Regions from separate parts of the Shewanella inventionis genome, predicted to be linked through region 2. Evidence: predicted binding sites of a transcription regulator. Region 2 holds the regulator's gene; each other region holds the start of a gene.

Region 1 (6,071 bases), 840 kb from region 2:
TTCCTGATATTACACGGGATACTAGCCAAGAGCCTTCTAACATGTTTGGTCAATCTTCAAAACCTTACCAGGCAAAGCCCACCACACCTGAAAAATCAATGTCTCCGCCAACCATGGCGCAAATTGAAGATATCAGAGCCGCGGCAGAACAAGAAGGGTTTGAACAAGGTAAACAAGAGGGATACCAACAAGGGTTAGAGCAAGGGCGATTAGAAGGCTTAGAGCAAGGCCACTCTGAAGGTTTCACTCAAGGTGAGCAACAAGGTCTTGAAGCCGGAGAAGTGGCGGTTAATCAATTAATAGAACAACTTTCACAATTGATCAGGCAGTTTGAACAGCCATTGTCTGTGTTAGATGCTGAGATTGAAGCTGAGTTGTTAGCAATGACAATACAATTAGCTAAATCCGTTATTGGCCATGAATTAAAAACCCATCCTGATCATATTTTAACTGCACTTCGTCAAGGTGTTGACGCCCTGCCGCTAAAAGAACAAGTGGTAAAGCTTCGTTTAAATCAGCACGATGCCGAAATCGTGTCGAACAGTTATCCAACTGAACAGCTTGAGCAGCATCAATGGCAAATCGATATTGACCCCACATTATCCAATGGCGATTGTGTTATAGAAAGCGTTCGCTCGTCGGTAGACTTGCGCGTAGAGCAGCGCATTGAGCAAGTATTTGGTGAATTAGACGCACAGGCAAATCAACTGGCTAAAAATGCTCAACATCTCAAATTGAGCACTGAGAATTATCAAGTATCTGAAGTTGAAGATTTATCTGCTTATAAGCACTCTACAGCCAATGAACCAGCAGATGATGCCGAGTCTGCAGTATCGTTAGCGCCTAATGAGCAACATACTCCCCCAAAACCTGATACGGCCGCCGAACAAGAGCAGGCTTCAGATACCTCCATACAAGATGCAACCCTTCCTGATGACGCTGCGCAAGATGAGGCTGTCGAAGCAACTGAGCAAGATGATATCGCTAAGGATAACGGATGACGTCTCGTCAACAACAGCTGCTGAATAAATTTGCTGTTCATCATAAAAAAGTATCGCCAGTGCGCCCAGTTGCCAGTGGTCAATTGGTCCGCGTGGTGGGGTTGACGCTTGAAGCGACCGGATGCCGCGCACCTGTAGGGAGTTTATGCTCTATCGAAACCATGGCAGGAGAATTGGTTGCCGAAGTGGTAGGGTTTGATGACAAACTACTCTATTTAATGCCAATTGAAGAGCTTCGCGGAGTATTACCTGGTGCACGAGTTAAGCCGCTAGGTGAACAATCGAGTTTACATGTTGGCTTATCCTTGCTTGGGCGAGTGCTCGATGGCAGTGGTTTACCACTAGATGGTTTAGGCCCACTGAACACAGACCAACAAGCTGCTCGCCATGGGCCGAACATTAATCCTTTATCTCGCAGAGCGATCACCGAACCTTTAGATGTGGGTGTTAGGGCCATTAACTCAATGCTCACTGTTGGTAAAGGCCAACGGATGGGATTATTTGCAGGCTCTGGTGTGGGTAAAAGTGTGCTGTTAGGGATGATGACCCGTGGCTCTACCGCCGATATTATTGTGGTGGGGTTAGTCGGCGAACGTGGCCGTGAGGTTAAAGAGTTTATTGAAGAAATTTTAGGCGAAGAAGGCCGCGCGCGTTCGGTTGTGGTTGCCGCTCCAGCCGATACATCACCATTAATGCGTTTGCGGGCCTGTGAAACATCGACTCGGATTGCGGAGTATTTTCGTGATTTAGGTTATGACGTATTACTGTTAATGGACAGCTTAACCCGATATGCACAAGCGCAACGTGAGGTGGCGTTAGCCGTTGGCGAACCGCCAGCGACTAAAGGTTATCCACCGTCTGTGTTTGCTAAGTTACCTAGGTTAGTAGAGCGAGCGGGTAATGGCGGGCCAGGGCAAGGTTCAATAACTGCATTTTATACAGTGCTCACCGAAGGTGATGATCAACAAGACCCGATAGCAGATGCATCGCGGGCTATTTTAGATGGTCACGTTGTGTTGTCTCGCCAACTGGCTGACTCTGGGCATTATCCTGCTATTGATGTGGAAGCGTCAATTAGCCGTGTTGCCCCTATGGTGATAAGTCCAGATCATTTAGAAGCCATGCGCCGGGTAAAACAAATGTATTCGTTATACCAGCAAAATCGTGATTTGATTTCTATTGGCGCTTATGCGCAAGGCAGCGATCCGCGTATCGATAACGCGATCCGTTTACAACCTGCTATGAATGCGTTTTTACGTCAGGGCTTTAAAGATCCAGTGAGTTTTGACGACAGCAAAACAATGCTGAAGCAAATTGCCGCTCAGTGTCAGGGTTAATGTATGGCTAAAACGGATCCTTTAGTTACTGTACTCAAATTAGCGGTTGCCGCAGAAGAAAAAGCGGCTTTGCAATTAAAAGCCGCTCAATTTGAGAGGCAAAAGCGTCAAGGACAACTTGATGCATTAAATAACTACCGTTTGGATTACATGAAACAAATGGAAGGCCATACTGGCACCACATTGCGTGCTAATCAATATCATCAATTTCATCAATTTATTAAACAAGTCGATCAAGCGATTAACCAACAACTTGCCGTGGTAAAAGACGGCGAAAAGCAACTTGGATATCGCCAGCAGCACTGGCAAGAAACCCAGCAAAAGCGCAAAGCGGTTGAAATGCTGTTGGCCAAAAAAGCTGATAAAGCCTTAATTGCAGAGACTAAGCGCGAGCAAAAAATGTCTGACGAGTTTGCCATGCAACAGTATTTTAGAAACAAAATAAAGTAACAGTTAGTTATTTTCTATCTCCTGCCAATATTGTTTTGTCTTACACATTCGCGTAAATGGCATTTAAATTGCTTAATACTCTTTAATGAAAATATTCGTCATGGAAGTGACAGTGATCAGAGCGGGTATATTTGCCATTTTGAGTGCTGTTAGGCTAGATAACACCATTTGTGTCGCCTGCCCAATGCGTGATGAAAACACACCAAACTTGATCTGATATAAGTGGAGCCGATTATGCAGCAGATGAGCAATATCTTACTGAGCAACAGCAATCAAAATGCTGATGTAGGTGCAAAGATTGGCAAGCAAGATGTTGAAAACACGTCATTCTTATCTGTTTTTAATCAGGCGAGTGAGCAAAAAAACTCTTTTAAACCTGCAGCAGACGAGCTTGCTCCTGCGCAGGCAGAACAACAGATTGAAGATGTAGATATTGAAGTTGAACTCAGTGAAAGTGCTGAATCATCGCAAGATAATACTGATGCAGAGATGATTTTTGCTCAACTGAATATGGCTGACTCATTGGGGAAGCGCCATCATCGTGACGGTAATGAATTGCCGCTTATTGACAAGCAAGGCAATTACATCGGAAAAAACTTCACATTGGAACCCATTGAAAATGGCCTTGAAGTCATAGATACAAAGCTTGAAGTCATAGATATAAAGCTTGAAGTCATAAATACAAAGTTTGAAGCCGTAGATACAAAGCTTGAAGTCATAGATACAAAGCTTGAGCCTTTAAATCTCACATCAATAGAGCTAGAGCAAATCGATCTTGAACAAATCGCGCTTGAACAACACAATATTGATTTTGCTGATTCAGCATCAACTGAGGCCGATGAGTTATTTACAGAGACTATCCACCTAGACAGTCATTTTACTAGCTCTTCACAGGCCATCGCTACCCTTAATTCTGAGCAAATATCCAGTTTAACCACTTATAGTCAACTTTCAGTTAAAGAACTTCAAGCGCTTGATATAAAAGAACTTAGCGAGCTAGTTAGCGACTTTAATTTACAAGCTCCAGTGATTGATGAATCTATTTTAGCGATGGCAGAATTAGCGCAGGCAGAGTTAGCCCATGATGATATTGCCAGTAGCGTGCTTAATCCTCTCCAACAAAGCGAGCTAGACAATGTGCTTGCCGCGAGTGTGCATAACCCAAACCAAGCCATGAATATGAGCAACACGGCAAAACTGAATCCTGCATTGCAGCCAACAGCAAATGATCCACAACAATCAGCAGCGTTAATGACATCAAGCTTATCTGTTGAGTCACAACATATTTTGGGTGATAAAAGTCGTATTGATGGCAATATTCAGCCTGATCTAGCAGGTGTAAAATCGCTTGAAAAAGCTGACTTTTCTGTCGTGTTAGATTCTGTTGCTGGAAAGCGTGTTGGTGAGTCGGCCGTCAACATTAATTCGGCTTCAGACGGATTTGAGTTTTTTTCCGATACAAGTGAGGTTGAGAGCAAATCTCTTCAAAATCAAAGCAGTTTTACCCCTGTACATAAAAGTGACGTACCACAATTTCAATTGTCGTTAAGGCCGCAAGCTCAAGGCGAGGCAGGTGCGCAAATGCAGGAGATGATCCAGAAGTTTTCACCGGTGATGAAGCAACAATTAATCACCATGGTGAGCAATGGCATTCAGCAGGCTGAAATTCGTCTTGATCCACCAGAGCTCGGTCATTTAACGATTAAAATTCAAATTCAGGGTGATCAAACCCAGGTACAGTTTAACGTTGCCCAATCTCAAACCCGTGATTTAGTTGAACAGGCTATCCCTCGTTTACGCGATATGCTTGCCAGTGAAGGGTTACAACTAACAGACAGCCAGGTGTCGCAAGGCGGTGGGGGACGAGATCAACAACAAGAGCAATCAGAGTCACAGGGTCACACATCTGATGCACAGTTGGATGAAATATCAGCACAAGAGGCTAGCTTGATGACAAATACATCAAGGAGTTTACATTCTGCTATAGATTATTATGCTTAAGCAGGTAACCTATACACATATGAGATAATACAATTTTTTAATAACAAGGGTGATTGAGTTTGTCATCATGTTAGTCGCATTGTTGGTTGGGGACCATTATGGCTGAAGAAGAATTAGAGTTAGAAGATGCCGCAGCTGGCGGAAAAAAGAAGAACAAATTGGTGTTATTTGGTGGTATTGGTCTTGTGGTCATTCTATTAGCTGCAGGCGGAGCGTGGTTTTTTATGGGCTCTGATGAGCCAGCTGCTAACAGCGACAGTCCTGATGCGCCTAAAACTGAAACTGCTGAGCCAGCCGTTGCTGCACAAGCTGATTATGTTGGTATGCCAAGGCCTTTTTTATTCAACTTACCCGGTGTAGACCGTGCGCGTTTAGTTGAGATTAAAGTGCAATTGATGGTGCGCGGTGAAGAAGACAGCATTTTAACCAAAAAACACATTCCTTTAATTGAAGATGCATTGCTAACAACCTTTAGTAGCGCTGATGTGCAAAAACTCAGTACTCAAGCAGGTAAAGACGAATTACGTCAATTAGCATTACTTAATGTGCAAAATACGCTGCAACCGGTTACGGGCAAAAAAGTGGTAGAGAAAGTCCTGTTTACTGGTTTTGTGATGCAATAACCAAATGCATTAACTGCTAAGGCTACGATGTGAGTGATTTATTAAGCCAAGATGAAATCGATGCGCTACTGCATGGTGTAGACGATGTTGATGAAGATGAAATTGATGAGAGTAGTGCTGATGCGCGATCTTACGACTTCTCGTCTCAAGACAGAATTGTCCGTGGTCGTATGCCCACGCTTGAAATCGTTAACGAGCGTTTTGCCCGCCATCTTCGAATAAGCATGTTTAACATGATGCGCCGTGCGGCTGAAGTGTCAATTAATGGCGTTCAAATGCTTAAGTTTGGCGAATATGTGCATACGTTATTTGTACCAACCAGCCTCAACATGGTGCGTTTTAGCCCATTAAAAGGCACAGCACTTATCACCATGGAAGCACGTTTAGTGTTTATATTGGTGGATAACTTCTTTGGTGGCGATGGTCGATTCCATGCCAAAATTGAAGGCCGTGAATTCACCCCAACAGAGCGGCGTATTGTTCAATTACTATTGAAAATTATTTTTGAAGATTACAAAGATGCTTGGGCGCCGGTCATGGATGTCGAGTTTGAATATCTAGACTCAGAGGTTAACCCGGCAATGGCCAACATTGTAAGTCCAACTGAAGTTGTGGTGATTAATTCATTCCACATTGAAGTTGACGGCGGCGGAGGTGAC
Region 2 (6,071 bases):
AACCCGAGTACACTGGCTGCACTGGCTTGTTTATCTGCCTGGATTAATGTGATTTGGGCGTTGAAGTCTGCGGCCAACATGGCCAGTTTTGTCGCTGCACGAGCATGTAAACCCAATTTATTTGAGATAGTGACTTGGCGTTCTAACATTGTTGCTGCTCCGCGAGGGCTAAGGGTTATTTTCGTTAATATTTAGCTCTCTATGGCGTGCATTAACAGTGTGCTTACTGCCTTGCCTGAACCGTTTTGCCAGTTGATCGGTAATATAAACTGACCTATGTTGCCCGCCTGTACAGCCAATTGCAATCGTTAAGTAGCTGCGATTATTTCGCTCTAGGTGTGGCATCCAGGTCTCGAATAAATTTTCGATTTGCCAAATAAACTTATTAACTAACGGCTGACGTCCAAGAAACTCTTGTACTGGCTCATCAAGACCTGTAAAAGGCCTTAGTTCAATTTCCCAGTGTGGGTTGGGTAAAAAGCGCACGTCAAACATAAAGTCAGCCTCGGTGGGCATACCATGCTTAAAACCAAAGGACTCAAAATTAATCACTAATTCTTTATCTACACTGCCAAGCAATATTTGTCTTACTTGGTCACTAAGCTCGTAAATATTTAATGCAGATGTATCAACATAGTGATCGACAATTTTGGCGATAGGTTCTAATAAGCGGCCTTCTAACTTGATGGCTTCTTGAAGCGAAATTTGATTCTTTGATAGCGGGTGTAATCGGCGAGTTTCACTGTAACGTTTAAGTAAAACTTTGTCGCTGGAGTTTAAAAAGAAACTGGTTATCTCGGTATCAGGTTGTAGCATCGCCAGCTGCTCTTGTAACACTTTGCCTTGTTCAGCAATATTACGAACATCGACACTGATGGCCACCAAGTCATTACTGCCTTTTAATTGCGCCAGTAACGTGCCGATAAGTGGCAACGGGAGATTATCAACACAGTAATAACCTAAATCTTCTAGCACTCTTAAGGCGACAGATTTACCTGAGCCAGACCGCCCAGATACGATGACGAGTTTCATGCGGTGATTACCTGATAGAGTTCAGTTGAGTCGTGGATTTTACGAAGCTGTTTTAGTACTTGTTTGTCGCTGAGCTTTTGCGCCATTGATGACAAGGTACTTAAATGTTGCTGGCACTGATCGGCTGGCACTAACAAAGCAAACAGTATATCTACAGGCTGTTTATCGATAGCATCAAACTGGATTGGCTCTTCACATTTTATAAAAATGCCAATAGGGTGATCGATTGTTGTCAATCGGCCATGAGGTATCGCGATACCATTGCCTATACCTGTGCTACCCATTTTTTCCCGCGCGAGGAGACTTTCAAAAACCTCTTGCGAAGATAGGGTCGGGTACTGGGCAGCGACGATATCGCTGATAAGTTCCAGTACCTTTTTCTTACTGCCCGGTGTGGCACAGGTGGTGCATTCCGGCTGCAGGATGGTACAAAGTTCCATCGTTAGTGTTTTGTATACTTCTCTTTGTGTTTAATTACCTGACGATCGAGCTTGTCTATCAGGGCGTCTATTGCTGCATACATGTCGGTATGTTCTGACATGGCAAAAATTTCTCCGCCTTTTAGGCTGATTTTTGCTTCTGCTTTTTGTTGTAACTTTTCTACGTTGAGCACAACGTGAACATTATTGATCTGATCGAAGTGCCGTTCAAGCTTTGAAAATTTTTCCTGAACGTACTCTCGTAAAGATTCGGTTATTTCAACATGATGCCCAGATAGATTGATTTGCATTACACATCTCCATTGTTGAGTAAAATTATAGACTCTTACGTTGGTTTGAGGGCGGGATTAGCATTGCCTCACGGTATTTTGCAATCGTACGACGAGCAACGTTTATGCCCTGTTCTGCCAGAAGTTCTGCCATTTTGCTGTCGCTAAGTGGTTTTTTCTGGTTTTCTGCAGCGACCAGCTTCTTAATAAAGGCGCGGATTGCTGTTGATGAGCACTCTCCACCATCGTCAGTACTGACATGGCTGGAGAAAAAGTATTTTAGTTCAAATAACCCTCGTGGGGTGTGCATGTATTTTTGTGTCGTGACACGCGAAATGGTCGACTCGTGCATTTCGACTGCTTCTGCAATGTCGTTTAGTACCATGGGTTTCATGGCTTCTTCGCCGTATTCGAAAAACCCTTGTTGGAATTGCACAATACAATTGGCTACTTTTAATAGGGTATCATTTCGGCTTTCAAGGCTTTTGATAAACCATTTTGCTTCTTGCAAATGCCCACGAATAAATTGGGTATCTGACGGGTTTTTGCTGCTACGTGCCATGGCCGCATATTGTTGATTAACACCAATTTTGGGCATATTGTCTGGATTTAATTCAACAACCCAACGACCGTTCTTTTTAAACACGGTGACATCAGGGATGACATATTCATCTTCAGTTGCGGTAATCAATAACCCTGGACGAGGATTAAGTGACTGAATGAGGGTAATCGCATCGCGTAGTTCATCTTCTTTTAGACGAGTTTTACGCATTAATAACCTAAAATCGCGGCCAGCAATCAAATCTAAATAGTCTTTGATAAGCATGCGCGCATTATCAATATGTGGGGTTGAGTCGGCATATTGAGCTAGCTGAATGAGTAGGCATTCACTGAGATCGCGCGCAGCTACACCTACGGGATCAAAATGTTGGATCCGCTTCAGTACCGCTTGTACCTCGTCAAGTTCAATGCTTTCATCGCCCATTGCTTCTAGTATTTCTTCTGTACTTTGGGTGAGATAGCCGCGTTCATCGATGGCATCAATGATGGCTGTTGCAATGGCAAGGTCGGTGTCTGAAAACGGGGTTAAGTTTTTTTGCCACTCTAAATGTTCATATAACCCTTCGGTGGTTTCACCCTGAAAAGGCATATCGTCGTCACGCATGCTGGCGCTGCCTGAACCAGACATGGGTGATGCGGTGTAGACTTCATCCCATGTGGTATCCATGGGGAGATCGTCCATGGTTTCTTTACTGATAGATTCAGTGGTGTCGACGGTTGAAGTGTCTTTTTCTACACTGACATTGCTATTGTCACTGAAGTCGGTGTCTGATTGATCTCGGCTTTCTTTTAATGGATCTTTGGCTTGAGAAAATTCATCTTCTATTTCAAGCAGTGGGTTTGAGTCCAATGCTTGTTGGATTTCTTGCTGTAGCTCCAATGAAGATAATTGCAGCAAGCGAATGGCTTGCTGCAATTGAGGGGTCATAGTTAGGTGTTGACCCATTTTAAGTTGGAGTGACGCTTTCATTTACCGCTTATCCCTAGATGATTTCCATAAAAATAATAATTTCGATAACTGTAGTGGATTGCCACATACGTCGGTGTCATATAACGCTATTTCGGTATCGTTCAACGCAATGAATTAGATAGGTTAAAAGACTTATCACTTAACTATAGCTTGAATTGTTCACCTAAGTACACAGCTCGAACTTGTTGATTGCTCAAGATCTCATCAGGTGTGCCTTCTGCAATTAAATTTCCTTGACTTACAATGTAAGCTCTCTCGCATACGTCAAGTGTTTCGCGCACATTATGGTCGGTGATAAGTACCCCTAAACCACGGCTTTTAAGCTGTTGAATAATTTTTTTAATGTCGATAACAGAGATAGGGTCAACACCGGCAAAGGGCTCATCAAGTAAAATAAATTTGGGGTTGGCAGCCAATGCTCGGGCAATCTCTACACGCCGACGCTCACCACCCGATAACGACATACCCTGGCTGTCGCGAATATGGGTAATGTGAAACTCTTCAAGAAGGTGTTGAAGCTGCTCAATGCGCTCATCATTACTGAGTTCTTTGCGCGTTTGTAACACGGCCATGATATTGTCATGCACGGTGAGTTTACGAAAAATACTGGCTTCTTGCGGTAAATAGCCAATACCTTTGCGGGCTCTTAGGTGCATTGGATCTGATGTTAGATCATCGTTATCGATTAAAATACGGCCTTTATCGCTTTTAACTAATCCAACAACCATATAAAACGTTGTTGTCTTACCGGCGCCATTTGGGCCCAATAAACCTACTATTTGCCCCGTTTTAACAGTTAAGCTTACGTCTTTTACGACTTGGCGAGCTTTGTAGCTTTTGGCTAAGTTTTCAGCGGTTAGGGTAATTTGGGTCATGGTTTAATCTGCTTGTTAACTGGGATCTCGGGCAGCTTTTGTTTAGGTGCTGACTCGTCTTGGAAGTTTTCAGGCTGAATAATGGTGATAACACGATCTTGGCCTTTACCCGTGCTTTCAGCGATGAGCTCCTGGGCTTTAATATTGTATTTAATCAGGTTGCCCGTTACCTGGCTGCCAGCTTGGTCGAGTTTAGCATTACCGGTTAGGGTTAGCGTGGTTGTGGCAAGGTCATAGCTGATTTCGTTAGCACTGGCTGTACCGATTTTGCCATCATCTAATTCTTGAGAAAACGTTGCTGGTTTGCCTGTGGCGATTAGGCGTTTTGACGCGCTATTTTCTGGTGTAAAAGCGCGTAGCTCATCGGCATTAATGTTAATTGTACCTTGCACAACAGTAACTGGGCCGTTAAAGACGATTTGATTGTTTTTAATGTCGGCAGACTGGCTCACCGCAGCAATTTTTAGCTCTTGCTTTAGATCACCTTGTTTGGCCATTACTGGCATGCTCAGCATACAAAGTAAACCACTCAATAGCACAGCGGCATTGGCGCGATGTCGTTTATTGTGACTCATATGTTCCTTCTACTTGGCTTAGTAGCGATAATTTTTGCGAATTCAAGTCAGCATGTAGGCCTAAACCTTGAATCATAAACCCTTTACCTTTGATATACACCATATCTTGTGAACTGCCTATCATGGTTGATAAATCAAGGGCGACAGCTTGCGTTGTTAATGACTGTAAAGGCTCTTCGATATCTATGGCGTCGATAATAACATTATTTTCTAAGCTGACCTGATTGGTTTGTTTATTTAATTGACCTCTATCTGCGCTGAGTTGCCATTGGGCTTTGCCATTTTCTGGGTAAATTAAATAAACTGGCTCTGTAAAATGGGTGATGTCACTCGAAGCGTAGTGTTCCATGTGTTTTGCAGTCACTTTACTTTCTATAAAACCTTGCGCGTTGAATTCGGTCGTTTTAAGGTCATCAGCGATAAAGTCTGGGCGTTCGACACCCACAACTTGAATCGCATCCATTTCGCTACGTTTCACTTGTGTTTGCCAGTACAGCGCAAGTGCAAGGCCAAAAAAAGCAGTAATCCCTATGGTGACTCTGTTCATATACTCATACCATGGGCGCCAGCAAATTTGTCTTGGCTGAGGAGGAGTAGATCGGTGAGCTCACGCAGAGCGCCATGGCCACCATTGATACTGGTGGTCATATGGCAATGTTGTTTTACAAAGGGGTGACCATCTGCAACACAAACAGCAAGACCCACCGCTTTCATTACTGGCAAATCAACCATGTCGTCACCAATGTAGGCCACTTCGTCGGGCGTGACATTATATAAAGACAATAATGCTTCAAATGGCTCAAATTTATTATCAATACCCTGATAGATATGTTGCACACCCAAAGCTGTCATGCGGGTTTCAACAATTTTGGATTTACGACCTGTGATCACGGCAACATGAATACCGCTGGTGAGTGCGGAGCGTACGCCGTAACCATCACGAGTGTGGAATGCTTTTAATTCTTCGCCTGCATTACTTAAATAAATTCTGCCGTCAGAAAAAACGCCGTCTACATCGCAAATCAGCAGTTTGATTTTTTTAGCACGTTGCCAAATATCGTCGCTGATGGGGCCGTAAAATCCTTGATGAATCATTGTGTCTGACATGGTTAAATAACTCCTGCTTTAACCATATCGAGCATATTGAGTGCGCCGATAGGTTGATGATGTTGGTTTACGACAATCAGTCCGTTAATATTTTTTGCTTCCATAATTTGCAGCGCTTGTGCTGCTAAAATGCCGCTTGGACTGGTGACACAATTTTTGGTCATGACTTGCGAAATAGGGGTGGTGCGTAAGTTGACTTCAGCATCTATGATGCGTCGTAAATCTCCATCGGTAAAAATACC
Region 3 (6,071 bases), 1.4 Mb from region 2:
CACGGCTCAGACTAGGTCTAGAAAAATTAAAAAGCTTTATGGAGAAACATTATGATTAATTACCACCCAGATCAGCATTTGCTGTCTCTCCATGCAAAAGGCGAATTGCCTCTGTCTATGTCTATCGCCATCTCAGCCCATGCCGAGTTTTGTGCACACTGTCAGCAGCAATTAGATCAGATGACACTTGCACTTTCTGAGCAGCATTTTGAGCAAAATCAAACCATTCAACCTGCCTCTATTGAGCAACATGGGCAACTTGATGATCTACTGAATCAGTTTTTAAATAATACTCTCGATTCATTAGACACCGAAGTAAAAACGAAACCACAATCCTCCTTGGTAGCAGACAATAGCGTCACCATTAAGGGGCAACAATACATGTTACCTCGTGTTTTTAAACAGCAGATTACAAGTGGATGGCAAGGTATTGGTAAGGTGAGTAGGTTACGACTAGACACTGGCGAACCACAAGCTCGAGCAAGCTTATTACACATTGCAGCCAATGGTGAAATACCAGACCATACTCACAAAGGTTCAGAGTTAACCCTATTATTAGCGGGTGAATTTAGTGATTGCTACAACACTTACAAACCTGGTGACTTTATGCTGCTAGACCAAAACCACGAGCATTCACCTAAAACTACCGAAGGCTGTTTGTGTTACACCATCGTTGATGCTCCGTTATATTTCACAAAAGGAATAAGCAAGTTACTTAATCCAATTGGTGACTTATTGTATTAACGCAAGTGATGTAACTTTTTTAATCGCGATACGTGTCTTTATCAGCTACAGCGTATCGCGATTAAAAACATCTACTTATCACGTGTTTTGTTACAGCTCTACTTTTTATCGATTAAAATACGTACAAATTGCATGTTGTTTGTATTTTTTTAGAAAAACGTTGTTGCTATAAATGAAAAGTGAGTATAGAATCTACACAGATTTAAAATCTTGTTAATTTTGGTTACCTACCTGTAAGTCTGCTCAACTTCCTTCGTAAACCCAAGACAAGCTTCTGTACATACTCATGACATAGCACCAATGTTTGTAAAATTTAAAAACAAACTGTATTGGTCATGCTTTTGTCACATGATTATGTTCAACTTACTGAGTTAAGTGAAACGTTATTCTAGTTGTAAGTTAACCCAGATGATTGATTGTGATCACAAGTTAACCTGACTTTAATCAACTATTTATATCACAACACTTGATTAGTGAGTTCAGAATAGGTTAAGTTAAATCTCGACAAGTTAATCTTTCGCACCACTAAAAAATGCCAAGGATATTTTATTGAACAATTTTCTCACCCAAGGGTGAATAGCAAAAATAAGGAGTGTGGCATATGTCATACAACATTAATGGACATGAAATTTCAGTTAGCTTTCCAGTTAATTCAATTTCATCAAACAAAAATTCAATTGCTTTTACTGACAGCCTAGGTAAAAACAAAAAAACCTTTTCAAAGCGTACTGAAGCACTAAACTTCATGAAATGGTTAATTACTGCAAATAAGTAATACTCCTAACGCCTAGCGTTAATCATTTGCTCTGTTATTTAATAAACTCATTTCTCGGTATTCTCCTCTCACTTACCGATGTTTATTAAAACAGAGCAAAATGAACCTCCCCCTATTACACCTCACTCACTCTAACGTTAACTTTTATTTAGTTGTTAACTGTCTATCGTTTTCTGATTTATTCAGAATAGCCAAATTTACGCTGATACCTAGGTAACATGGTTTGATTACCTAAAACCCCACCCTGATGTACATACACGATGTCGTCGGCCCACTGCGAATGTTGCTGTAAATAATGTTTTAACACTAAAAAACCAACCGGATCGTACAACAACTCAAATTCAATTCCAGATTGACACACCGTTTGCCACATTTCATAACAACGTTTCGTTAATTTTCCAAAATGGTATTTGTGCCCGTCATTCACTATGGTTGGAAAATACTCTTGAGCAACTAATTGAGAAAATTGTTGGCGTAAATAATCATCCCCGCCAACTGTACTGCAAGTTAATACCTCGATATTAATATTGTTGTTTGTCTGTTGTTGTAGCAACTGCTTATTTAAATACGCTGCAGTTGTACCTGTGCCTGAAGGTAAAAATACTTTTAATGCTTTGGTATTACGTAATCTTGCCCAATCAATAATCTCTGTTGCTAATATGGCAACACCCGCTTCAGCATACTCGCAGCGCCCACCCTCAGGGATGTGTAACAATGAGTTTTTGTTATTGTAGTCAGATGCAACAATATGTTGTACGACGTCATCTAAATGCATCTGCTGATATTTATCCGCTAACTTAAGTTGGCCGACTTCAATAATATTAGCGCCATTGGCAATAGCTGCTGCATAATTTCCATTAGGGTGCTGGAGAATAAAATCGCTGATATGACTGACATAGTAATCAAATTGCCAACCCTGTTGTTTAGCCAGCACTGACATCGAATATAACGAATTTGCTTGGGCAGAACCCGAACCGACAAGTTGGGTAATATGCGCATAATCTTGCGATAAAAAATGATAAAACTTACGCGCTTTATTACCGCTAAAGTCAGGGTGTAATAAGTCATCTCGTTTGACAAAGATAGGTCTTTGTTCAAATAGCATTGGTTGTACAGGGCTTATAGCAAACATTGGCGCTCTCTAAATACTTGATTTGAGTATTTTAACTAATAAATGATAAAACTCACCGATTGATTTAACGATTTCACTAACGTGCGTTATTCCCTCCTTATTAAAATCACAGTAAAACATTTATAATCAATAAGTTAAAACTTTGGCATAAATATCGCTTAGTTAAACTTAAGTCAGTTCAGTACCCGTTTTGAATTTTTAGATTTCAATAAGGAAAAACAATGTCACTTTTACGTTTACTGTTTAATATTGCTTGGTTTGTTTTGGGCGGTTTTGTGATGGGCTTAGCCTGGTGGCTTGCCGGACTCTTATGCTTTATCAGTATTGTCGGTATTCCATTTGGTCGTGCATGTTTTGTGATTGGTGAAATGGCGTTTTGGCCATTTGGACAAGAAAGCGTTAACCGCAAGCATTTAACCGGCCATGAAGATCTTGGCACCGGTAGCTTTGGCTTAATTGGTAACGTTATTTGGTTTTTATTCTTTGGTATTTGGTTGGCGATTGGTCATTTAGCCCATGCCCTGGCCTGTTTTATCACTATCATTGGTATCCCGTTTGCAATACAACACATTAAGTTAGCGCTATTAAGCTTAACGCCAATTGGTCAAACTATCGTTACCAAGCCCGTATAAACAACCTCTTAGTGAAAGCCGATTACATCTCGTAGTCGGCTTTTTAGTGTGCGGATGATAATATGCCAAAAAATGAATATAAAAGAGTAAAGTATGAAATATTGGTTAATGAAGTCCGAACCCGATGACATCAGTATTGGTGATTTACGTGATAGCCCAAATCATACAATGGCTTGGCAAGGTATTCGAAATTACCAAGCAAGGAACTTTATCCGCGATGAAATCACACATGGCGATCAAGTGTTGTTTTACCATTCTAGTTGCAAAGTGCCAGGTGTTGTCGGTATTGCCACAGTTGTTAGCCAGCCTACACTTGATGAAAGTGCTTTTGATCCACAATCTCGCTACTTTGACCCTAAGTCAGAGCCAGACAAACCGCGGTGGTGGCAAGTAGATATTCAATTTACTGCAAAACTGAATCAGATAGTCAGTTTACAACAACTCAAAAGTGACCCGGCTTTACAAGACATGGTATTAGTGACCAAAGGTGCACGGTTAAGCGTTCAACCTGTCAGCGCTGATGAATTTGCTCATATTGTTATGCTAGGGCAATGATTTAAGTATAAAAAAAGGGTGACTGAATTTAGCCACCCTTTTAATTGAGCAGAAAAAAGAAACGTTAATTAATCATTCGCCCAATGCCACCTAACACAGAACCTTCACCTTGATCTTTACCACCACTTGACGGTGCATGGGCAATAATACGATCAGCCATGCGAGAAAACGGTAAACTTTGCAGCCACACAGTGCCGTGACCTTGTAACGTTGCAAGAAATAACCCCTCACCGCCAAACACCATCGATTTTAATGAGCCTGCACGCTGAATATCATAATCAATGCCTGGGGTAAAACCCACTAAACAACCGGTATCAACACGTAAAGTTTCACCGCGTAATTCTTTTTTAATCAAGGTGCCACCAGCATGCACAAACGCCATGCCATCGCCTTTAAGGCTCTGTAAAATAAAGCCTTCACCACCAAAGAACCCCACACCAAGGCGTTTATTAAACTTCATCGACACTTGGGTACCCATTGCCGCGGCTAAAAAACTGTCTTTTTGGCAAATTAGTTCGCCATTATGCTTGGCAAGATCGATAGCTAAGACAGTGCCTGGAAATGGGGCTGAAAAAGCCACTTTACGTTTACGACCGCCCTCGTTGGTAAAGTGAGTCATAAAAATCCCCTCACCTGTAATGGCTCGCTTTCCTGCACCCAACAATTTACCAAAAAAGCCTGACTCTGGTTCTGAGCCATCACCCATTTTGGCTTCAAATGAAATATCTTCTTCAAGGTATGTCATGGCCCCAGCTTCGGCGACCACTGCCTCATGCGGGTCTAGTTCAATTTCAACTAATTGCATACTTGAACCGATAATTTCGTAATCAACTTCGTGACATTTTCTGGTCATTTTTTGCTCCTTAAAAATGAGTGTGGCAGATTCAGCGTTAGCACAGATGCTATTATTGCTTTAGGTTAACAAGATGTTACTTTTATTCCTATGGAAACTTTGTGACATAATATGTCAAAAAAAGATTGCATGCACCTAACTAGCCTAATCCTGCGCCACTTAATCCTGTTTGTTGCTGTTGATATAGGGCAAATTCTTGCAAAATAAGTTCAGTAAATAATTGCCCAGCTCGGCCTAAAGGACGCTCTGAGGTTGACACTAATTGCGGGGTAAAGCTAAAACGATTGCCGCCCACAAAATCAATTGCCGTTAACTCACCATTGGCTAACTCTTCAGTGATTAAAAAATCCGGCATCCATCCAAAGCCCAGGCCTTTTAATAATGCATTTTTTTTCATAATAAAGCCTGACAGATAAAACACTTTATCACCGCCAAATTGCATTTCATCACGCGCACGTTTACCCGGCGATGAGTCTTCAATGGTGAGCTCTACATGCTGTTGCAGCTCAGGCAGGCTTATGTCTCGCCTTTGGCTTAATGGATGCAATCTTGCCGCAACCAGCACACTGGTAATGGTGGGTAAGGGTTTAGGATGATACGACGGCCCAGTACGATAATCTTTAACCAACATCAAATCTGCTTGTTCTCGCTCAAACCTATGTTGCACACCACCTAAAAACTCCATATTTAATTGAATTTTGGTGGGGATATTGTGCTCTGACATCAACTTTAATGCGCTCATAATGGGCTCCATCGGCAATGCCCCGTCAATGATTAATTCAAGCTTAGGCTCCCAGCCCTGACTATAACGACTAGCAAGATGCTCAATATTGGCTAAATGTTGAAGCAGTCGCTGGCCCTCTGCCAAAATGACTTTACCCTCTGGCGTTAACTCTGCTCGGTAGTGATCTCGATTAAATAATGTCACCCCTAAATGTTGTTCTAGCTTCTTAACTTGGTAGCTCACCGCTGATTGCGCTTTATGTAAACGCTCGGATGCCTTAGCAAAACTCCCTTCTTCAACAAGAACTTGCAAAACATTAAACGCATCGATATCAATCCGCATACCCACTCCCGTGTCTTGTTATCAATACACCAATGTAAAGCCAGCAAGACAATCTAGAAATTTGATTGAGTTAAGCTTTTTATTATTCTTTTTTTTGTTGATCTTTACCACTAAATTGTTAATAAGATCACATATTGGTTTGCCCAGTGCGATTAGGCCATAACAATAATTAACACTCAGCCGCATCACATGCAGTCGATTTGCCAGAGGACAATCAAATGCCATTCTATGTTAAACAAGGTCAAGTGCCGCCAAAACGTCACATCGCTTTCGAAAAAGAAAATGGTGAACTTTACCGTGAAGAGTTGTTCTCC
Region 4 (6,071 bases), 810 kb from region 2:
TCTTCTTGCTTTAGCAGTTGATCATTTGCCTCAGGCACTACGCTTTCTTCTGGTAAACGAATCGAATCTAAAAAAGAGTTACCGGTTATGGTTGTGGTGCTTTGTACTGAGCTCTTAGTGACCGCGCTTGTATTTGACGTACTACTAGAGACCTGCGGCAACGACTGACTGTAAGAATTAATTAGGCTCATAGCGGCCTCCTTGAAAAATCAAACTATTTACCCATTCTCAGTGTCTGTTGAAGCATCGACTTTGTTGCATCGGCTACTTGAACATTCATCTGGTAAGAACGCGATGCTGAAATCATATCGGCCATTTCTTCCATCACATTGACATTAGGCTTATATATAAAACCGTCACCATCGGCTAATGGATGGTCTGGCGAGTACTCTTTAATCAAAGGTTTATCGCTCTCAACAATGCCCTTGACCGACACGCCAGGAGATTGATTTTGTTGGCTACTTGCTTTGGCTAATTCTGCTTCAAACACAGGATGGCGTGCGCGGTAGGTTTTATCGACACTACTTGATACTGAATCTGCGTTGGCAATGTTACTGGCGGTGGTATTGAGCCTGACAGATTGCGCCGACATACCAGAACCCGAAACATTAAAGATATTAAATAAACTCATGATTAGTCACCTCGCAGTGCTTTACGCATGCCAGTAAATTTACTTTCAAGGAACCCTAAAGACATTTGATATTCGAGCGCATTTTGCATAAATGCAGATTGCTCTTTTTGGGTATCTACTGTGTTTCCATCACCTGTGTCAGGTTGTTCTGGCACTCGGTATTGCACGTGCTGTTGAGTTAACGATGTTAGGTCAAAGTGCTTTTCTGTGGTTTGGCTCATGCTCAAGCCCTTTTGATGAGAGCTTGCGGCCTGCATTGCTGATGCAAAGTCGACATCTCGCGCTTTGTAATGAGGTGTGTTGGCATTGGCGATATTACTTGAAATCACTTCTGCTCGTTGAGCACGCACGCCCAATGAATATTGGTGAACACCTAATGCATTATCGAAATTAATCGCCATAAAATTGCCTCCATCAGCTAACTGATAGAATTAAAGCAAAGGTTATGCCAACAATAAAAATAATGTGTATAAGGAGAGTAAAAACGAACATGCCGACGAACGCCGGCATGAAAGGCAAAGTAAACTATTATTTTTTCTATACTTTTTTCTGGTAGTAGATCCCAGGGTTACAACGCACCATGTTAAATTCTTCGGTTAAACCCGCAATAGATTCTGACGCACCCAGAAACAAAATTCCTTTAGGATTAAGTGCGGCAGCAAATTGCCGCAAAATTTTAGCTTTTGCCTCTGGTGCAAAATAAATCAGCACATTACGGCAAAAAATAATGTCGTACTTACCTAATAAGCTATAACTTTCAAGCAGATTGTGCGCCCTAAAGTTAACTAACCGTTTTACATTGTCTTTTACTTTCATGTTGCCTGACGGTAAAGCATCAAAAAACTGACGCTTACGCTCATCAGACAAACCACGAGCCAATGCTAAACTGTCATACTCTGCATTTTTGCAACGTTCAAGCATTGACGGAGATAAATCAGTTGCCTGAATAGTTGCCCCCCCCGGTAATGCACCAGGCTTACGCTGCTGATACTCTAACACTGTCATCGCTAAAGAATAAGGTTCTTGCCCTGAGGAGCACGCCGCAGACCAAATTTTTATCGGGCGACCCAGTTTACTGTATTCAGGTAGCAAGGTATTTTGCAATAAGTCAAAAGGGTAACGATCACGAAACCATAACGTTTCGTTAGTCGTCATTGCATCAATCACTTCGGCGCGCAGTTGTCTTTCAGTCGGTTTCATCGACTTTTTAACCACCTCTGATAATGATGGCAAATTATGCTTGCCCATCAGAGGCGCTAAACGGCTACGCACTAAATATTGTTTATTCTCGCCTAACACAATACCGCTGTGCTGCTCTAAAAACAGCCTAAATTGATTGTACTCTGCTTCAGCAAGTGATTTATCTGTCACATTATTATCCTAAAAAGTAAGCTTTAACATGCTTGCACTTTGTTCTCTGTCATTATAAACAGTTATAAGCTCAAATGTTTATTGACTGCAGCCGCTAATTCATCTGGATTAAATTTTGCAATAAAATCGTTTGCCCCTACCTTTTGAACCATCGCCTGGTTAAACACACCACTGAGTGAAGTATGCAAAACCACTTTAATCTTTTTCAGTTTCGGATCGTCACGTATTTCTGCCGTTAAGGTATAACCATCCATTTCAGGCATTTCGATATCAGAAATAATTAACGGGATCTCTTGCGACACATCATCCATTTCTGCGGCAATGCTCTTAAGTTTATCGAGTGCTTCTCTACCGTCTTTTGCCGTATCGATTTGTAAATTTAATGACTCTAATGACCTAATAATCTGCTTACGTGCCACAGCTGAGTCGTCAATAACCATAATATGGTAATGCTGCTCTCTATCTATTGTCAGTGTTTCGTTGACTTCTTTACTGATAGCCGTTTTAACCGGTGATATTTCATCAAGGATTTTTTCTACGTCTAAAATTTCTACTAGCTCGCCTTCAATCTCTGTCACCGCAGTTAAATATGAATAACGACCAGCACCTTGCGGAGGTGGCATAATTGATGCCCAGTTCATGTTAATAATGCGCTCAACAGAGCTCACTAAAAACCCTTGCACGCTACGGTTGTATTCAGAAATGATGATAAAACAATTTTCAGTAGAGGCCAGTGGACGGCCACCTGTCGCAGCACTCAAATCAATTACAGAAATTGTTGAGCCACGAATATGAGCAACACCTTTAATGAATGGGTTTAATTTAGGTAACGTAGTTAATGGAGGACATTGCAGCACCTCTTTTACTTTAAACACGTTAATACCAAAGCGTTGACGACCATTAAGCCTAAATAGCAGCAACTCTAATCTGTTTTGCCCAACAAGTTGGGTACGTTTATTGACTGAATCTAAAATGCTCGACATAACACGGCCTTGTAGTTAACTGTGACCCAAAAGGATAAATTAGTTGTTTAAATTATAGTAAACCAAGTTTTACTGTAATTGATACTTTGTTATTAACACATTTTACCGACAACTAACACAACGTAAACATTGCATGGCTGCCAACTAAACCAACATGCCTTGCCACAATAGGCATACAACTTGCTTAGATAAACTCACTAGACCATGTGGTAGTTTTTTGACGGAGGGTAATGAAAATGATTCGCCGCCATACTAACCAGTCATTAGTTTACTCAATACGTTCACATATTGTGTGTATTTATCGTTTTTCAAAGTATAGGTGTATTCTGGCAAAACAAGCTAGTATCTTCATTATGAAAGTATTTTTTTTATGTTTTTTGTGCATTCTCTCGCTTTCTTCATCGGCAATGGCTAATGAGCAAGCTGTTGCTCCTTCACTATCGACCATTTATCAATTAGCTAAAGAGGCGGTGGAGAAAAAAATTGATGTAGAGTCAAATGCTAAGGTCGACATTACCCCACAAAACCTAGAAGGTCGATTAACTCCACCACGATGTTACCCTCCAATATCAGTTGAGCTCGCCAGTGATAGAGAGATCAGCAGAAACAATACCGTAAAAATAGGTTGTAACACCCCAGATTATGACTACCCCTGGCAAATGTATCTTTCAGTTAGAGTGGATGTGCAATACCCCGTCGTGGTCGCCACACAATTACTGGCACCCAATGACATTCTCGACAATCAACATTTAACCATTATGTTTGTTGATCAATACAGTTTGAAAGGCCAGTATTTTTCAGATGTTCAAAGTTTAATGGGTTCACGCGTTAAGCGCAGAGTCGCTAAAGACTCCCCCATTACAGATAAAAATTTATGTTTTGTATGTAAGGGCGACATGGTGTCCATTTATGCAAATACTGCAAACATACAAATCAAAACCCTAGGTGAAGCCTTGCGTGATGGCAATATTGGCGAAGCCATTCGAGTTAAAAACAATCAAAGTAACAAGCAATTAGAAGCTGTTGTAATTGCCGTTGGCGAAGTTGAAGTAAGAATGTAAAATAGGCTAAAGTTTTTTCCTAGCACGCCGATAGCAAGATAAGGAAAACCTGATACATTACGCTGGAGCCTCAAATGGCAATTGATATTAAAAACAATACTGCGACCAATACACAGATGCGAACAGCACGTGACACGCAGTCAACTTCGCAATCAAAGACTGAAGCGCCTCAACAATCGGCAACACCAGTTAAAAACGATTCGGTAAGTATTACCTCTCAAGCTCAACAGCTGCAAGGTGCTCAAGCCAAAATGGCAGCATTACCTGAAGTTGACCAAAAAAAGGTCGCCGAAATTAAACAAGCTATATCAGAGGGTCGCTATAAAGTTGATCCTGAAAAATTAGCCGCTAACATCGCTAGTTTTGAAGCTGAACTGAGTGGCTTATCATTCGATAAAGAGTAGCCTAGTCCGTTACTCTTTATTGTATTTCAATTTTTCTTTATCGGTGCCTTATGGCATTGTGAAGAAGTGTTGATTACATAAATCTAAGAGTAATATATGACCAACTTAATTGTACTACTTGATGCCCAACACCAAACACTGACGCAGCTCAAACAACTTATCACTGAAGAAAAAGAAGCATTATTAAAGCAAGATGCAGACAAGCTGCTTACACTTGCTAAAGATAAAATGCAACGAATGAGCCTACTTAAGGCCACCGATGAAAAGTTAGCTGCTCATCCTGAGCAAGACAAACTCACGTCATTACCTGAATTTGTTCAAAAAGTCGAAGCCGCTAAAGTTTTGCTTGCCGAGTGCAAACACATTAACACTCAAAACTCTAGCTTAATTGAGCACAATATCGCCACCATAAACCGCTTAGCCCAGGCATTACAAATCAGCCGCAATGCAACAAGCCTGACTTATAATGACAAAGGCAAAACCTCGACTATTTCAACCTTAGGTAACGACTTTACGGCCTAATAAATTCTAGAGGCCTTGGTACTAAAAACAGCCTTGCGCGCTGCGCTGCTAGGGCGCTTCGCGGCTAGAAACTATAACAGCTCAAGTCGCGCAGAGTATCTTTTAGTTAGTCATCCGCTCTAGAACCTAGAACCTCGCAGGACGCAGTCCGCCCTAGAACCTAGCAATTGATTTACTGCGCTAACATATCTTGTTTTAAACTGTCTTGTGCAGGGTTATCGCCCAACCAAATTTTTAATAAAGCCTGACGAAATGCTTCTCCGGCAATGTCACCTTGAACCCGGCCATTTTTTAAACTGGTAACACCCTTGCCCTTTTGGGTAATAAAGGTAAATTGATCGCCTTCAACAATCTCGTCGGCAAACAATTGTGTAAAGTGTTCAATATCCTTTTTAATAGACCCAATATTATTATCAGTGGCTGAATCGAAGCCTTCTTCAATAGCTGTGCGCATTTTGTCAGACGTAATCATTGAAGAGGTAATGGTTAACTGAATAACGGCGATTGGTAACTCAAGCACGGCATCTAACTCTTGTGCGCGAGCAGGTAAATATAAACTGCCGACATAAAGGTCCATAAAAAACTTACTGCGAATACCTGCACCATTGAGTAATAAAGAGTGATCTGCAAAAGTCACTTCGTCGGCAACATTAACTTCAGCAACCATTTTCGCCTGAGCAACAACTGGCAAAAACACAGCAAACGCGAACCCAATTAATTGATTAAGTTTCATATATTCTCGTTACAACTAAAAATTTTATGTTTTCGGTGGGATAAAAGCGCCTTAAAGGCGACAAAGGGGTTAGCCACGCATGCCCAATTTAAATTGGCCGTTTTGCTCAAACATCAATGCTTGTTTATGTTTTGGCGCCATTAAAATAGGGCCGTCATCAAAAAACAAAAAGCATTTCCAGTTGCGCACAAACACATCCCAACGAGTTTCTAACACTTGATATTTTTCATAACAAAAATAAATCACAGCATCATCTGGCCATTGAATGTGTTCTAAAATGGCTTCAGGCAGTGCATTATCATGAGAATCCCACGCCGACTGCCAATGTTCAGTTGCACTCCAGGCATCTTGCTTTGCTGGCCAATC

The links. Region 2 encodes sigma-54, which starts transcription at its own class of promoters, with help from an activator protein. Its sites were predicted from a motif close to GTTGGCACGNNNNTNGNNT; they were not measured.
Region 1: the regulator sigma-54 is predicted to act here: its motif matches at 2,844-2,862, upstream of K8B83_RS09160 (flagellar hook-length control protein FliK).
Region 3: the regulator sigma-54 is predicted to act here: its motif matches at 2,793-2,811, upstream of K8B83_RS11450 (YccF domain-containing protein).
Region 4: the regulator sigma-54 is predicted to act here: its motif matches at 1,066-1,084, upstream of flgB (flagellar basal body rod protein FlgB).

The regions. Positions count from the first base shown of each region.
Region 1 covers NZ_CP082926.1:2,023,337-2,029,407, forward strand. Annotated here, with positions in the region: gene fliH (flagellar assembly protein FliH) at 1-1,001, shown strand, start outside; gene fliI (flagellar protein export ATPase FliI) at 998-2,338, shown strand; gene fliJ (flagellar export protein FliJ) at 2,342-2,788, shown strand; gene K8B83_RS09160 (flagellar hook-length control protein FliK) at 3,023-4,789, shown strand; gene fliL (flagellar basal body-associated protein FliL) at 4,888-5,412, shown strand; gene fliM (flagellar motor switch protein FliM) at 5,442-6,071, shown strand, end outside.
Region 2 covers NZ_CP082926.1:1,185,754-1,191,824, forward strand. Annotated here, with positions in the region: gene K8B83_RS05435 (HPr family phosphocarrier protein) at 1-149, opposite strand, end outside; gene rapZ (RNase adapter RapZ) at 169-1,032, opposite strand; gene ptsN (PTS IIA-like nitrogen regulatory protein PtsN) at 1,029-1,472, opposite strand; gene hpf (ribosome hibernation promoting factor) at 1,475-1,762, opposite strand; gene K8B83_RS05455 (RNA polymerase factor sigma-54) at 1,788-3,272, opposite strand; gene lptB (LPS export ABC transporter ATP-binding protein) at 3,416-4,147, opposite strand; gene lptA (lipopolysaccharide transport periplasmic protein LptA) at 4,144-4,722, opposite strand; gene lptC (LPS export ABC transporter periplasmic protein LptC) at 4,709-5,269, opposite strand; gene kdsC (3-deoxy-manno-octulosonate-8-phosphatase KdsC) at 5,266-5,817, opposite strand; gene K8B83_RS05480 (KpsF/GutQ family sugar-phosphate isomerase) at 5,832-6,071, opposite strand, start outside.
Region 3 covers NZ_CP082926.1:2,567,575-2,573,645, reverse strand. Annotated here, with positions in the region: gene K8B83_RS11470 (sigma-70 family RNA polymerase sigma factor) at 1-59, shown strand, start outside; gene K8B83_RS11465 (ChrR family anti-sigma-E factor) at 52-744, shown strand; gene K8B83_RS11460 (hypothetical protein) at 1,346-1,519, shown strand; gene K8B83_RS11455 (1-aminocyclopropane-1-carboxylate deaminase/D-cysteine desulfhydrase) at 1,698-2,651, opposite strand; gene K8B83_RS11450 (YccF domain-containing protein) at 2,873-3,283, shown strand; gene K8B83_RS11445 (EVE domain-containing protein) at 3,377-3,838, shown strand; gene K8B83_RS11440 (TIGR00266 family protein) at 3,903-4,691, opposite strand; gene K8B83_RS11435 (LysR family transcriptional regulator) at 4,831-5,757, opposite strand; gene K8B83_RS11430 (homogentisate 1,2-dioxygenase) at 5,976-6,071, shown strand, end outside.
Region 4 covers NZ_CP082926.1:1,992,582-1,998,652, reverse strand. Annotated here, with positions in the region: gene flgD (flagellar hook assembly protein FlgD) at 1-191, opposite strand, end outside; gene flgC (flagellar basal body rod protein FlgC) at 215-631, opposite strand; gene flgB (flagellar basal body rod protein FlgB) at 634-1,032, opposite strand; gene K8B83_RS09025 (CheR family methyltransferase) at 1,169-2,002, opposite strand; gene K8B83_RS09020 (chemotaxis protein CheV) at 2,065-2,985, opposite strand; gene flgA (flagellar basal body P-ring formation chaperone FlgA) at 3,339-4,046, shown strand; gene flgM (flagellar biosynthesis anti-sigma factor FlgM) at 4,121-4,450, shown strand; gene K8B83_RS09005 (flagella synthesis protein FlgN) at 4,547-4,972, shown strand; gene K8B83_RS09000 (chalcone isomerase family protein) at 5,145-5,705, opposite strand; gene K8B83_RS08995 (DUF2947 domain-containing protein) at 5,775-6,071, opposite strand, start outside.